3 linked regions of the Azospirillum brasilense genome follow. The protein of the gene in region 1 interacts with the protein of each later gene in a pairwise test. Links are inferred from orthologs where the notes say so. Each region holds a gene or a part of one and is shown in the gene's direction. Other genes may lie near its edges. The genes, in order: H1Q64_RS12960, H1Q64_RS17820 and rlmB.

Region 1 (4,969 bases):
TCTTCTTCATGGGTCTCTCGTGTACGAGGTGCCAACGTCGGCAGGCACCGTCCACGGCTCTGCCGACAGTCCGATGTAAAGCACGTTGCGTGCCAATCGGAGCGGTTGCGATCCGGCTGCGTGGGATGCCGGGCCGCAGCGGGCCGATGCCACCGTGGGCGGCACGCGACTGCCAACGGATAGGGCGAAGTGAACAATATTTGTGCACAAGCTGCAAGCAATCCGCGCAGCCACACCCTTTCGGAGGGGCTAGTGCCGGCTTTTCAGATTGATCAATGCGGTGGAAAATAGAGCTTGACCCGACCCGTCCCTTGGGGCAAATAGGCGGCCCCGGTGGCGGTGGTAGCTCAGTTGGTAGAGCTCTCGGTTGTGGTCCGAGCGGTCGTGGGTTCGAGTCCCATCCATCGCCCCAGTCCCCCTTGACGGTGGATGCGCTTGCCTCGTGAGGAGTTCACGTCGGCGTTGCATCGATCGGAGCGGCGGGTGGGGTGTTTGCGGACGGTTCATTCCGTCCCCCGGTGGCGGTGGTAGCTCAGTTGGTAGAGCTCTCGGTTGTGGTCCGAGCGGTCGTGGGTTCGAGTCCCATCCATCGCCCCAGTTCTTCCTTCCAATTTTCGTGCCAGGCAGGCCACTCCTTTCATTCCTCCTGTGCCCGGCTATGCTGCGGCCGTCGCGGTGCTTATTGTGCCGGGTGACGGTGATGCGGGATTGCGGCGGGTGGAGGCTATGGACGAACTGCTTTCCGTGGCGGAGATGTACCGCGCCGACGCGCTGACCATGGCGGGCGGCGTGCCGGGGCCTGTTCTGATGGAAGCGGCGGGAGCCGCTGTGGTGCGCGCGGTCTGCGAGCGCTGGGCGCCGCACCCGACCGTTGTCCTGTGCGGGCCGGGCAACAACGGTGGCGACGGGTTCGTCATCGCGCGTCTTCTTCTCGAAGCGGGCTGGCCGGTGCGGCTGGCCCTGCTGGGGTCGCGCTCCGCCCTGCGCGGCGACGCTGCGGTGGCGGCCGGGCGCTGGACCGGGCCGGTGGAAGCCGCCGACCCCTGGCTGCTGGAGGGCAATCCTCTGGTGATCGATGCGCTGTTCGGGGCCGGGCTCGCCCGCCCGCTCGACGGCATGGCCAAGGAGGTCGTCGAGGCGATGGCGGGGCGCACCGTCGTCGCCGTGGACGTGCCGAGCGGCCTGCACGGCGACAGCGGCCAGGTGATGGGGGCGGCCCCGCAGGCGGCGCTGACCGTCACCTTCTTCCGCCGCAAGCCCGGCCATCTGCTCCTGCCGGGCCGGGTCCTCTGCGGGGAGGTGGTGGTCGCCGACATGGGCATTCCCGACACCGTGCTGGACGCCATCGCGCCGCAAACCCTGCTGAACGGCCCTGACCTGTGGCGGCAGCGCTACCCCTGGCCGCGGCTCGACGCGCACAAATACGCGCGGGGGCACGTCGTGGTGCTGGGCGGGGCGCGGATGACCGGCGCGGCGCGCCTGTCGGCACGGGGCGCCCTGCGCGCCGGGGCGGGGCTGGTCACGGTGGCCTGTCCGCCCGACTCGATGCCGATCTACGCCGCCGGCTCGCCCAGCCTGATCGTGACCGACGTGGCGGACCGCGCCGCCTTCGAGGCCCTGCTGGCGGACCCGCGCAAGAACGCGGTGCTGCTGGGGCCGGGGGCCGGAGTCGGAGCGGACACGCGGGGCTATGCGCTCGCCGCGCTGGGCGCTGGCAAGGCCTGCGTGCTGGACGCCGACGCGCTGACCAGCTTCGCCGAGTCGCCCGCCGACCTGCTCGACCGGCTGAACAAGCGCTGCCTGCTGACCCCGCACGAAGGGGAATTCGCACGGGTCTTCCCGGATCTCGCGGCGTCCGAAGGTGGCAAACTGACGCGCGCCCGCGCCGCTGCGGCGCGCTGCGGCGCGGTCGTCCTTTTGAAGGGTGCCGACACGGTGGTCGCGGCGCCGGATGGACGGGCCGTCATCAACGCCAACGCTCCGGCCGATCTGGCGACCGCCGGGTCGGGGGACGTGCTGGCGGGCATCGCGCTCGGGCTGATCGCCCAAGGGATGGACACGTTCGACGCCGCCTGTGCCGCGGTCTGGCTGCACGGCGAGGCGGCCAACGCCTTCGGACCGGGTCTGATCGCCGAGGATCTGCCGGACGCGCTGCCGGGGGTGTTGAGGCGGCTCAAGGCGGGGGTGCGCTGACCCGGCTTCCTCAGGGCATACATACGCCTGGACAGGGGGCTTACCCTTAAGGCCGGGCTCAAGCTATGGCTTGCCGAGAGCGCGCCCGCACGCCAGACTCTGGGTATGAGCGAGACGCCCGAGATCAAATCCGCTGAGACCCGGTCCAGCCCGTCCGTCCCGGCCCAGCCCCCCGCCATCGGGGTGGGAACACCGCCGGGCCTGCTCGACCGCACCCTGGACACGCTGCGCGCGGGCTGGCGCGAGATCGCCGCCTCCGCCCGCGGGGTGGTCGGCGCCGCGCCGCGCGCCAATCTGCCCAAGGAGGACGCGGAGCGGCTGAAGGAACAGATCGAAGCCTGCCTGGAGGGCCGAGGCGGCGAGGTGTCGGCGCGGGCGCGGGCGGCGCAGCTCGGCCGCACCTATCTGGCGCTGGACGGGCAGGGGCGGCGCAATTTCCTGATGATGCTGGCGCGCGATTTCGACGTGGACCGCGCCGCCGTCGACCGGGCGATGGCGACCTTCCAGACGGCGGGCGATCCGGTGTCGCGCGGCCATGCCGAGCGCGCCCTGCGCCGCGCGCTGGAGCCGCCCCGGCTGCGGCTGCTCACCCAGTTCAACGGTCTGCCGGAAGGGGTGAAGTTCCTGGTGGACCTGCGCGCCGAGCTGATGGAGATGGCGCGCGGCGAGCCGCTGCTCCAGGCGCTGGAGGACGATCTCAAGAGTCTGCTGCGCAACTGGTTCGACGTCGGCTTCCTGGAAATGCGTCGGATCACCTGGGACAGCCCGGCCTCGCTCCTGGAAAAGCTCATCAAGTACGAGGCGGTGCACGAGATCAGCGGTTGGCGGGACCTGAAGGACCGCCTCGACTCCGACCGCCGCTGCTTCGCCTTCTTCCACCCGCGCATGCCGAACGAGCCGCTGATCTTCGTCGAGGTGGCGCTGGTCCAGGGCATGTCGGACAACGTCCAGGCGCTGCTCGACCCCTCCGCCCCGGTTTGCGACCCGAAGAGCGCCGACAGCGCCATCTTCTATTCCATCTCCAACGCCCAGGTGGGGCTGGCGGGAATCAGCTTCGGCAACTTCCTCATCAAGCGGGTGGTGGACGGGCTGACCGGCGAGTTCCCCAACATCAAATGCTTCGCCACCCTGTCGCCGATTCCCGGCTTCCGCCGCTGGCTGGACCGGGAACTGGCCGAGCGCGGCGATTCGCTGCTCAGCCCGCCCGAGGCGGAACGCATCGCCGAGGCCATGACCAGTCATCCGGGAAACGGCGAATCGGAGACGGACAGCGACGCGGACGAGCGCCCGGTGCTGGCCGGAGCCCTGGCTCTGCCCTCCTGGCACGCCGACGAGGAGCTTCAAAAACAGCTTCGCGGCCCGTTGATGCGGCTGTGCGCGCACTACTTGACGACGGCGCGCGCGTCGGACCGCCGCAGCGAAAGGCCGGGCGCGGCGCCGGCGCGGGCGCTCGATCCGGTCGCGCACTTCCACCTCAGCAACGGGGCCCGCATGGAGCGGCTGAACTGGCTGGGCGACCGTTCGGCCAAGGGGCTGCGGCAGTCCTGCGGGATGATGATCAACTACCGTTACAAGCTGGGCGAGATCGACGCCAACCACGAGGCGTACCGGGGGGAGGGCAAGGTCAACGCTTCCTCCTCCATCCGGTCGTTGGGGAAGGGGGGCGGATGAGGCGGCTTGCCGTTCGCCGGGGCGCTTCCCTCGGGGCTTTCCGGGCCACCCACCAATGGCGTGCGGAACGGCGCCCATTTTGCCTGTTTGCGGCGCGAACCCTGTGCTATAGAGCGGACTTCGCCGGCAGTCCGTCGGGTGTTCCGCACCCGTCGCGGGCTGTCTATGCCATTGCGGGCGTGGCGGAACTGGTAGACGCGCCGGATTTAGGTTCCGGTGACTTCGGTCGTGGGGGTTCGAGTCCCTTCGCCCGCACCATGGCAACAGCTTGGACCGCATGGGAACACACGGTTTCGGGCCGCCCGGACGGGCGCCGCCGGGCCGGACAACGAGATAGGCTTTCGTTCCGATGAACATCACCGAGACCAGCGCCGACGGCCTGAAGCGCGAGTACAAGGTCGTCATTTCCGCCCAGGATATCGAACAGAAGGTGCAGGGCCGGCTCGAAGAGCTGCGCCGGACGGTGCAGCTCCCCGGCTTCCGTCCGGGCAAGGTGCCGGTTGCCGTGATCAAGCAGCGCTACGGCGGCAGCGTGCTGGCCGAGGCTCTGGAGGATGCGATCGCCGACAGCTCGCGCCAGGCGCTGAACGAGCGCGGCCTGCGCATCGCCATGCAGCCGAAGATCAACGTCGAGAAGTACGAGGACGGCGGCGACCTATCCTACACCATGGGCGTCGAGCTTCTGCCGGACATCGAGCCGGGCGATCTCAGCGGCCTGGAGCTTGAGAAGCCGGTCGCCACGGTCGAGGATTCGGCCGTCGACGAGGCGCTGACCCGTCTGGCCTCCGCCCATTCGGTGCAGGCCCCGGTCACCGAGGACCGCGCGGCCGAGACGGGCGACATCGCCGTGATCGACTTCGCCGGTTCGGTCGATGGCGAGGCACTGCCGGGCATGGACGGCAAGGACTACCCGCTGGAACTGGGCGCCAACCAGTTCGTTCCGGGCTTCGAGGAGCAGCTGGTCGGCGCCAAGGCCGGCGAGCACCGCACGGTGAAGGTCACCTTCCCGGCCGACTACCCGCACGACCGCCTGAAGGGTGCGGACACCGTGTTCGAGGTGGACGTCAAGGAGCTCCGCAAGAACGTCCCGGCCGAGGTCAACGAC
Region 2 (4,849 bases), on another replicon or contig:
ACGCGCTGTCGCAGACGATCTGGGGCGGTGCCATCGCCGCTTGCGGTTTGGCCGGCTCCTCCGATCTGCCGGGAACGGTCCTGCCGCACATCCTGCGCAGCGTGGCGCTGTTGGGAGTTGATTCCGTCATGGCCCCGCAAGACCGTCGGAACGCCGCCTGGACACGGCTGGCCCGCGATTTGGACTGTGGCCTGCTGAAGACGATGTATGAGGTGCAGCCATTCCAGGCGCTGCCGGATCTGGCAAGCCGGATCCTGGCCGGTCAAATTCGCGGCCGCGTCGTCATCGACGTTCGCGGCTGAGGAGGCAGCCCCTCCTCGTGGCGGCCACCCTTCCGCTCCGGGTGGCCGCCACCCACCGGCCAGAGACTCAGATCAGGCAACCCCTCGCGCTCGGCCATCAAGCGGCATGACATGAGAGAAATCGCCCATCGGATGCTGTTCTACAACCGCCCAGCATTCTGGTCGCCGATCCTGGCGCGCGGTTGCAGTGAACCATTCTAAGGTTCCGCGGAGTGCGGTTTACAGGTGCTTCCGTAACGGTTTATGGTTCCACCCCGGTTTGAGATGATGTGGTGGACGGCCCTTTCACCAAATGCCGGTGAGCAGCGTTGACCGTCGAAGAAACCACCTCATAGAAGCCGACCATGGGCGTGACGACAATCGGTCTGGATCTGGCGAAGAATGTTTTCCAGGTTCATGGCATCGACGGCGACGGGAAGGTTCTGGTCCGGCGGCAGTTACGACGGAGCGAGGTGCTAAAGTTCTTTCAAGGCCTGCCGGCGTGCCTGATGGGGATAGAGGCGTGTGGCACGGCGCACCATTGGGCGCGGGAAATTGCGGCACTGGGTCATACGATGAAGTTGATGCCACCCGCCTACGTCAAACCGTACGTGAAACGGGGAAAGACCGACGCGGCGGATGCCGAGGCGATCTGCGAGGCGGTGACCCGGCCGACGATGCGCTTCGTGGCGGTCAAGACCATCGATCAGCAGGCCGCCTTGATGCTCCACAAGACTCCGGACCTCTTGGTCCGGCAGCGAACGATGCTGATCAACGCCTTGCGCGGTCACCTCGCGGAATTCGGCATCATCGCGGCGAAAGGGCCAAGTGGGACAAAAGCCGCCATCGAGGCTTTGCACGAGGCGCAGGATCGTCTTCCGGAGTTGGCGCGACGGGCACTGCACGGCCTCGTCGAACAACGCCGCCTGCTCGGCGAGGAGATCGACCGGCTGGAGGCGCGCATTCTGGAGTGGCACCGTGCCAGCGACGCGAGCCGCCGTTTGGCGACGATCCCCGGCATTGGGCCGATCACCGCGAGCGCGATCGCCGCGGCGGTGCCGGACGGGACGTTGTTCCGGTCCGGCCGGCAGTTCGCCGCCTGGCTCGGCCTGACACCGAAAGCCCACAGCAGTGGCGGGAAGGAGCGGCAGACGGGGATCAGCAAGCAAGGCGATGGTTACCTCCGCCGCCTGCTGGTCGTGGGCGCCACGGCGGTCATGCGGTTGGCGCGCCAAGACAACGCGGCTCGATGCTGGGCGGCGAAGCTGCTGGAGCGCAAGCCCGCCAAGCTCGCCGCCGTCGCCCTGGCCAACAAAACGGCGCGCATTGCCCGGGCGGTGCTGACGCGCGGCGGGACCTATGCGGCGGCGACCGCCGCGTAGTCGAGGTTCGGCTCGGCAGCAGACCAAGGTCCTGCCGAGGCGGATGGCGTAAGGGTGGTGAGACGTGATGACGAACCGGTCAGACCGGAGATCGACCAAACCCACGGGGACCAAGCGCCCGAGAGCGCGCTGAGGTGATTTGGGCGTCGATCCGCGGACTTCATCAAGGCCAGCGACCAGAGGTCGCGACGACAGGCCGGACACATGGATGCACCCGACCAACCGTCAACACGAATTCGCCTCTTGCGCCGAGAGGGCCGTCCACCACAGCATCTCAGATGCCTCGCTTCTTCGCAGAAGGGATCTGACAGAACGGATACGAAGACCAGTTCTCCAATCTCGTCCGCCGCATGAAGCCAGGTGACCGGCTCGCTGTGAAGGCTTGCTTCGTGCGAAAGTACAGGCTTCCGTTCGACACTGGCGAGAAGTCGGTTTCGGCCATGCGGATCAAGGCGACCGGCACGATCACCGAGAATCTCGGCGATGGCCGGACGGTGAGAGTCGCCTGGGATCCGCCTTTCGAACCGCGCGACTGGTACTTCTACACCTACCACACGACCATCGTCGAAGCGGGCATGGAGAACGAGACCGCGCGCCACTTAGTCGATTTCGTCTTCCGGGGCGCGGCGCAGGACTACGCTTGGTGGCTGGCGCGGCCCTACTGGGCCGAGAAGTATGGTGTCCGGCCCGAGGCGGCCGCGACGGCGCCCCCGACGGAATCCCAAGCCATTGATGCCGATGAGGACGAAATCGCTGAGGTCGAGGAGGAGCCGACTTACACCATCGACGATATCATTGCCGACGGCTGCTTCCTGTCCCGCGAGGAGCTTGCCGGCATCCTCGAGTGCTGGCGCTCGAAGAAGAACCTTGTTCTCCAGGGACCTCCGGGCACAGGCAAGACCTGGATGGCGAAGCGCCTCGGCTTCGCGCTCGTCGGCTCGAAGGATCTGGAGACGTCCCGTTCCCGGCTGCGCGTCGTCCAGTTCCATCCCTCGCTCGCCTACGAGGACTTCGTACGCGGGTGGCGGCCCTCCGGCGACGGGCGGCTCTGCCTCGTCGACGGCATCCTGATGCAAGCAATCGAAGCCGCGGCGAGCGAACCGGACCGGCCGTTCGTGCTCGTTATCGAGGAGATCAACCGCGGGAACCCGGCACAGATCTTCGGCGAAATGCTGACGCTCTTGGAGAACACCAAGCGCCGTCCGTCAGAGGCGATCGAGCTCGCCTACCGCAAGGAGGCTGGCGAACGCGTCCATGTGCCGGAGAACCTCTTCGTGATCGGCACGATGAACGTCGCGGATCGTTCCCTCGCCATCGTCGATCTCGCGCTGCGTCGCCGCTTCGCCTTCGTCGACCTTGAACCGCGGCTCGGTGCGGCTTGGCGCGCGTGGTGCGCGACCCGCGGGCTCGACGAGGTGATGTGCGCGGAGATCGAAGCCCGGGTCGGCGCGCTCAACGACGACATCGCCGCCTCGGCATCGCTCGGACCACAATTCCGGATCGGGCATTCCTACGTGACGCCCGACATCGACGAGACGATCCGCGACGGCCGCTCGTGGTTCCGCGCGAAGGTCGAGACGGAAGTCGGTCCCCTCCTGGACGAGTACTGGTACGACGCCCCGGAGACGGCGAAGGCCGCGCGGGAGAAGCTGCTCGCTCGGCTCGTCTGATGCCGGCAACGAACGGCGCGGATCCACCTCGCGGGGAACGCCGGATCGGCCGCATCCCGGTCCGGAACCTCTGGCTGCTGATGCTCTATGCCTCGGAGCTGACGCGGACCCGGGAAGCCTTCGACGCCATGGTGGATGAGGATCCCGAGGATCTGCCCGACTTAGTGGCGCGCCTCCTCGCCGACGCCGTCGAGCGCCGGCTCCGGCGGAATCTCACCCGCGGCTACCACCGTCGCGAGATGGCGCTCGCGCGAGTCCGAGGGCGCATCGACGTCCTGACGACCGAATCGCGGCAGCTTCTCTCGAAAGGAGAGGTCTTCTGCCGCTTCGAGGATCTGTCGATGGACACGCCGCGGAACCGGCTCGTTCGCGCGGCGCTCGATCGGATGGCACGCCTCGTCCGCGACGCCGGCACGGCTCACCGTTGCCGTTCCCTGGCGACCGACCTATCCCAGGCGGGCGTGGGTGGAGTGCGGCCGTCGCGCGCCGACTTGGCCGCCGATCAGATTGGCCGGAACAACGCCGACGACCGCTTCATGGTCGCGCTCGCTCGGCTCGCCTTCGATCTGGCGCTTCCCACCGAGGAGGCGGGCCCGACGCCCTTCGCCGCTCCGGATCGCGAAGAGGCGTGGGCGCGCCGGCTGTTCGAGAAGGCCGTGCTCGGTTTCGCCCGGGTCGAACTGGAACCTCGGGGATGGCGTGTTCGTGGCAGCACCCCGCTCGAATGGCAGGTGTCGTCCGCTACGGCGGGGCTTCCTGCGATCCTGCCGTGCATGGTGACGGACATCGTGCTCGACCCGCCGAACTGCGGTCGACGCGTGGTAATCGATACGAAATTCACATCGATCCTGGCGAGCGGCCGTTTCTGCGGGGCGACGCTCAAGAGCGGGTACCTCTATCAGATGTACGCCTACCTGCGATCCCAGGAAGGCCCCGACCCGAGATGGGATGACGCGGCGGGCCTCTTCCTGCACCCGGCCATCGGCGCCGTGCTCCACGAGCGCGCCGTGATTCAGCGTCACGCGATCTCCTTCGCCACTATCGATCTCAGCGGGTCGGCAGTGGCCATCCGGGACGGGTTACGGAGTCTCCTCCGTGCCGGCCTTGACAGCGAACGATCCAAAGACGGGTCAAGTGCGTAGCTGTGTACACGGCGTAGTCAACTCCACGGCAACGATTTGCCCCGTGCCGGCATCGACGCCGACGTGGAATTTGCGCCGGGATCGGCGCGTCTTGGAGCGGTGCTTCTCGACCCGCCACTCGCCCGGGCCGCTGAGTTTCAGCCCCGTGCTGTCGACCAGCAGGTGCCATGGACCAGCGGTCTGCGGACGGATTTTCACGGCCAGGGTGCGGGCTCGGCGGCTCAGGGTTGTGTGATCGGGCACCGGCAGGTCGAGCTGGAGCAACTGCATCAGCGAGCCGATCAGCCCCTCGGTCTGGCGGAAGGCCATGTGGAAGAGCGCCCGCAACGTCAGGGCGGTTTCGATCGCCACGGCCGAGTACCGCGGTTGCCCGC
Region 3 (4,760 bases), 920 kb from region 1 along the record:
CGCCGCAGGCTCTACCCCCGGCGGGGAGCGGAGCTTATAGCGCATAGCCGCGTGGCTTGCTAGCCTTTTTATCGGCTGGCACGCCGAAATCGACAGGGATCAATCCCGCCGCCGAGCCAAGGAGGAACGGCGGCGGGATCGACTCCTTCACCTTACTTGATGATCGAGGCGACGACGCCGGCGCCGACCGTACGACCACCCTCGCGGATGGCGAAGCGCAGGCCCTCGTCCATGGCGATCGGAGCGATCAGCTCGACTTCCATGGAGATGTTGTCGCCCGGCATCACCATCTCGGTGCCTTCCGGCAGCTTCACCATGCCCGTCACGTCGGTCGTGCGGAAGTAGAACTGCGGACGGTAGTTGGTGAAGAACGGCGTGTGACGGCCACCCTCTTCCTTCGTCAGGATGTAGGCCTCAGCCTTGAAGGTGGTGTGCGGCGTGATGCTGCCCGGCTTGGCCAGAACCTGGCCGCGCTCGACGTCCTCACGCTTCGTGCCGCGCAGCAGCGCGCCGATGTTGTCGCCAGCCTCACCCGAGTCGAGCAGCTTGCGGAACATCTCCACGCCGGTCACCGTCGTCTTGACCGTGGTCTTCAGACCGACGATCTCGACTTCCTCGCCGACCTTGACGATGCCGCGCTCGACGCGGCCGGTCACCACCGTGCCGCGGCCCGAGATCGAGAACACGTCCTCGATCGGCATCAGGAACGGACGGTCCTTCGGACGCTCCGGCTGCGGGATGTACTGGTCGACCTCGGCCATCAGCTTGAGGATCGCGTCACGGCCGATCTCCGGCGAACGGTCCTCCAGCGCGCACAGCGCCGAGCCCTTGACGATCGGAATGTCGTCGCCCGGGAACTGGTAGGAGGACAGCAGCTCGCGCACCTCCATCTCGACCAGCTCGAGCAGCTCCGGATCGTCGACCATGTCGACCTTGTTCATGAACACCACCAGCGCCGGCACGCCGACCTGGCGCGCCAGCAGGATGTGCTCGCGGGTCTGCGGCATCGGGCCGTCGGCGGCCGACACGACCAGGATCGCGCCGTCCATCTGCGCGGCGCCCGTGATCATGTTCTTCACGTAGTCGGCGTGGCCCGGGCAATCGACGTGGGCGTAGTGGCGGTTGGTCGTCTCGTACTCGACGTGGGCGGTCGAGATCGTGATGCCACGGGCCTTCTCTTCCGGCGCCTTGTCGATCTGGTCGTAGGCGGTGAAGGTCGCGCCGCCGCTCTCGGCCAGCACCTTCGTGATCGCCGCCGTCAGCGACGTCTTGCCGTGGTCGACGTGGCCGATCGTGCCAATGTTGCAGTGCGGCTTGTTCCGCTCAAACTTTGCCTTCGCCATCGCTTTGGTCTTTCGTTCCCGACGTTCCGGACGCACACAATGGCCCGGCCGAGACCGACATTTCCCTTAGCGCGGGGGGATTGGAGCGGGTGAGGGGAATCGAACCCCCGTCGTAAGCTTGGAAGGCTTCTGCTCTACCATTGAGCTACACCCGCCTGCCACGCCCCGCCCGGCGCTATCGACCGGGAACTGCGATCACGGACAAGCCGTGGAATGTAGTGGTGGAAGGGGCTGGATTCGAACCAGCGTACGCGTACGCGGGCAGATTTACAGTCTGCTGCCTTTAACCACTCGGCCACCCTTCCTCAGGCCCGCTGCGGGACATGCCCGCCGCGGAGTTCGGCACTATGAGAATTTTTCAGGCCTTGTCAACACGTCTGAAGCAGTCCAAACCAGAAAACTGTGAATAACCGCGGCGGGCTTAGCCCTGCCCCCTCCAGCCGGACACCATGACCCGTTCGAAGAAGCCATCCGCTCCCCACGGCCAGCCCCCTGCCCCGGCCAAGAACCACTCCCCATCCCACCGCGAGTCGCGCGGCGACCGCCCCTCTCCCGGGCGCGGCGCGCAGGGCGTCCTGCTCTACGGTCTGCATCCGGTGTCGGCGGCGTGGCTGAACCCGGAGCGGCGCATCCACCGCCTGATCGCGACGGAGGCGGGCCGCGCCGCGCTGGAGCCTGTGCTGGCCCAGGCCAAGGCCCGCGGGCTCCAGCGCCCCAGCCTGATGCCGGCCGACCGCAACGACCTGGACCGCATGCTGCCGCCGGGCGCCGTGCACCAGGGCGTGGCGGTGGACGTCGCCCCCCTGGACGAGATCGGAATCGAGGACCTCTGCGCGGAGGCCGATTCGGACCCGTCGGCGCTTGTCGTCGTCCTCGACCAAGTGACCGACCCGCACAATGTCGGCGCGATCCTGCGCTCCGCCTCGGCCTTTGGGGCCAAAGCGGTGGTGGTGACGGAGCGCAACGCGCCGGAGACCACCGGCGTGCTCGCCAAGAGCGCCTCGGGAGCGCTGGAGTCGGTGCCGCTGGTGCGCGTGACCAACCTCGCCCGCGCGCTCGCCGATCTCCAGCAGGCCGGCTTCTGGACCGTCGGCCTTGCCGAGTCGGGGAAGAGCACGCTCGCCCAGTGCAATCTGACGGGCCGCACCGCGCTGGTGCTGGGGGCAGAGGGCGCCGGACTGCGCCGCCTGACCATGGAGCGCTGCGACATCGTCGCCCGCCTGCCGACCCAGGGCCCCGTGGGCAGCCTGAACGTCTCCAACGCCGCCGCCGTCGCCCTCTACGAGGTCGCCCGGCTGCGCTGACGCGCCGCCGAACGCGCCGCACAGGTGAGGCTTGCTGCGGACCGCGGAGGACGCTAGTGTAAGCGCCCGCCGCGGTCTGGCCGGGCGGCACGCCGGTTTAGCTCAGTTGGTAGAGCAGCGGTTTTGTAAACCGAAGGTCGCGGGTTCGAGCCCTGCAACCGGCACCACCTTTTCCTCTCGCCAGACCGACGCCCGGCTCCGCCCCATGACGCCCGCCCCCGATGGCCGCTCCCTGATCCCGACCGGTTCCGGCGTCATCGACGCGGAGCACGGCGCCATTCTCGACCTCTTGTCGGTGATGACCGCGGGCGGTCCGGTCGGGCTGGCGGAGTTGACCGCGCTCCGGCACGAGGTGGCCGAACATTTCGCCACCGAAACGGCGGAGATGGCCGTCCTGACCGCGGACCGGCGGGAGCGGCACGAGCATGCCCACCGCAGCTACCTCGCCGGCATCGACGCTCTGCTGGACACCGCGGGGCGTGGCGATCCGGTGACCGTCGACGATGCGAATCGGCTGATGCTGTGGTTCATCGTCCATTCCAACACCGCCGACACGGAGTTGGTGGAGGCCGCCCGGCGGGCCGGCGACGAGCCGCCGATGATCTCCATGGACGACTGGCTCGACGGTCTGGACGAGGCCGACCGGGACGCCCTGCGCTCCTGAGACGGCCCTGCCGCCCCTGCGGGGGAACCGCGTCTCCGGGCTCCGGTTGGAGGAGGGACGATCCCTTCCCGCAACCGACCCAGGTTCCTTCATGGAAAAATCCGACACCCCCAACGCCGGGGCGCAGCGCCTGCGCGATGCCATCGACAAGGGCTTGACCGGCGACAAGATCCCCGCCGCTGACCCCGCAGCGGCCCCGCTGGGCACCGACGACGAGGCCGCGGGCACCCGTCCGCCTCCCGCCGCCAGCGATCACGATCCCGCCGCTCCCGAGGCCCGCGCGCCCTCAGGCCACTCCAAGGGCGCCGACGCCTTCCGCAAGGGCGATCTCCCCTTCGCTAAAGGCACCCGCGACGACGGGTGACGGCCCCGGTAAGAAAAGACTGCCGCGCAAAAAATGTCCCTCTTCCCGGCGGGAAGAGGGACATCGTCATGGCGTCGAATGGTGACGGGGCGCATACCCCAGTTTTCCGAAACAAATGGGCCGTCTGATGGACCGTCTGGCGGGTTTTCGGAACCGGTCGCCGATCAGAAGTAGCGCTCCGGCACGCGCAGCACGTCGTCGGGCATCACCGGCGTGGTGATCGGAGCCCGGCGCAGCTCCTTCTTGGGATCGGCCCCGCGGGTGATCAGGACATAGTCCTCCTTGGCGCGGTAGGTGTAGCCGCCGGCCATCGCCACCGCGGACAGGGCGGTCATGCCGTTGACATACTGGTACTGACCGGGGTTGCGAACCTCGCCCAGAATGAAGAAGGGCCGGTGGTTCAGCACCTCGACGCTGACCTTGGCGTCGCGGACGTAGCCCTGCGACAGGCGCTTGGAAATGTCCGACTCCAGCTCGCGCGGGGTGTGGCCGCGGGCTGTCACCTCGCCGATCAGCGGCATGGCGACCTTGCCCGAACCGTCGACGCGGAACTCGCCGGACAGCTGCTCCTCGCCAAAGACGATGACGCGAAGCGCGTCGCCGGCCCCCAGGCGGTAATCCGTCATCTGGGCGACGCCCGGCGGTTCGAGAGGGGCGTCCTGGCCACCGGCGCAGCCGACCATCGCGGCGGCGACCACGGTCATTCCGAGCGCGCGGAACACGTTACGTCGATTCATCCCATACCCTTCCATGGCTCGTGAGGACATCGGGCCCAGCCATCCGCGGTCGGAGCGGCCGAACCCTGAGCGGTCACGGAGGGAGACTAGCAACTCGCACGCGCTTGGGAAAAAGTGGAGAGGAAGTAACGCCAACGGAGGAAAAGGATTCGCGTCACCGTATAGGCGGAAATGCAAAAGGGGCGCCCATCGGCAGATGGACGCCCCTTCCGTATCCCTCGATACAATCTGATTACATCTGAGCGCCGACGCGCAGATAGACCAGATTGTCGGAGTAATCGAAGCCACTGAGGTTCGAGTTACGCTTTTCGTAAGTATAACCACCATTCACGAAGATATAGCGGCTGA

Evidence for each region.
Region 2: the proteins of H1Q64_RS12960 (region 1) and H1Q64_RS17820 interact in binary tests that used the Escherichia coli proteins (3 or more experiments, as listed by UniProt). The link is inferred for Azospirillum brasilense from one-to-one orthologs.
Region 3: the proteins of H1Q64_RS12960 (region 1) and rlmB interact in binary tests that used the Escherichia coli proteins (3 or more experiments, as listed by UniProt). The link is inferred for Azospirillum brasilense from one-to-one orthologs.

The regions. Positions count from the first base shown.
Region 1 is NZ_CP059449.1:2,717,890-2,722,858, reverse strand. Bases 1-2,959 are described here. They hold H1Q64_RS12960 (NAD(P)H-hydrate dehydratase), read left to right. Parts: upstream 1-726; coding sequence 727-2,193; downstream 2,194-2,959. Other genes in these bases: H1Q64_RS12955 (malonyl-CoA decarboxylase), read left to right, coding at 2,299-2,959; H1Q64_RS12975 (P-II family nitrogen regulator), read right to left, coding at 1-10. Outside these bases: more of H1Q64_RS12955, read left to right, coding at 2,960-3,864; tig (trigger factor), read left to right, coding at 4,214-4,969. UniProt on the Escherichia coli protein: Bifunctional enzyme that catalyzes the epimerization of the S- and R-forms of NAD(P)HX and the dehydration of the S-form of NAD(P)HX at the expense of ADP, which is converted to AMP.
Region 2 is NZ_CP059450.1:991,085-995,933, forward strand. The notes cover bases 1,380-4,218. They hold H1Q64_RS17820 (McrB family protein), read left to right. Parts: upstream 1,380-2,103; coding sequence 2,104-3,333; downstream 3,334-4,218. Other genes in these bases: H1Q64_RS17815 (IS110 family transposase), read left to right, coding at 1,380-1,663; mcrC (5-methylcytosine-specific restriction endonuclease system specificity protein McrC), read left to right, coding at 3,333-4,218. Outside these bases: H1Q64_RS17810 (MDR family oxidoreductase), read left to right, coding at 1-302; more of H1Q64_RS17815, read left to right, coding at 647-1,379; more of mcrC, read left to right, coding at 4,219-4,475. UniProt on the Escherichia coli protein: Recognizes N4- and C5-methylcytosine (and 5-hydroxy-methylcytosines) produced by a broad range of DNA methylases and appears to act against 5-methylcytosine preceded by a purine residue. Binds to DNA containing methylated cytosines; also binds to GTP.
Region 3 is NZ_CP059449.1:1,797,628-1,802,387, reverse strand. What follows is about bases 970-3,719. They hold rlmB (23S rRNA (guanosine(2251)-2'-O)-methyltransferase RlmB), read left to right. Parts: upstream 970-1,792; coding sequence 1,793-2,647; downstream 2,648-3,719. Other genes in these bases: H1Q64_RS08455 (hypothetical protein), read left to right, coding at 3,403-3,675; H1Q64_RS08460 (hypothetical protein), read left to right, coding at 2,853-3,311; tuf (elongation factor Tu), read right to left, coding at 970-1,343. In the rest of the region: more of tuf, read right to left, coding at 153-969; H1Q64_RS08450 (polysaccharide biosynthesis/export family protein), read right to left, coding at 3,840-4,412; H1Q64_RS08445 (outer membrane beta-barrel protein), read right to left, coding at 4,645-4,760. UniProt on the Escherichia coli protein: Specifically methylates the ribose of guanosine 2251 in 23S rRNA.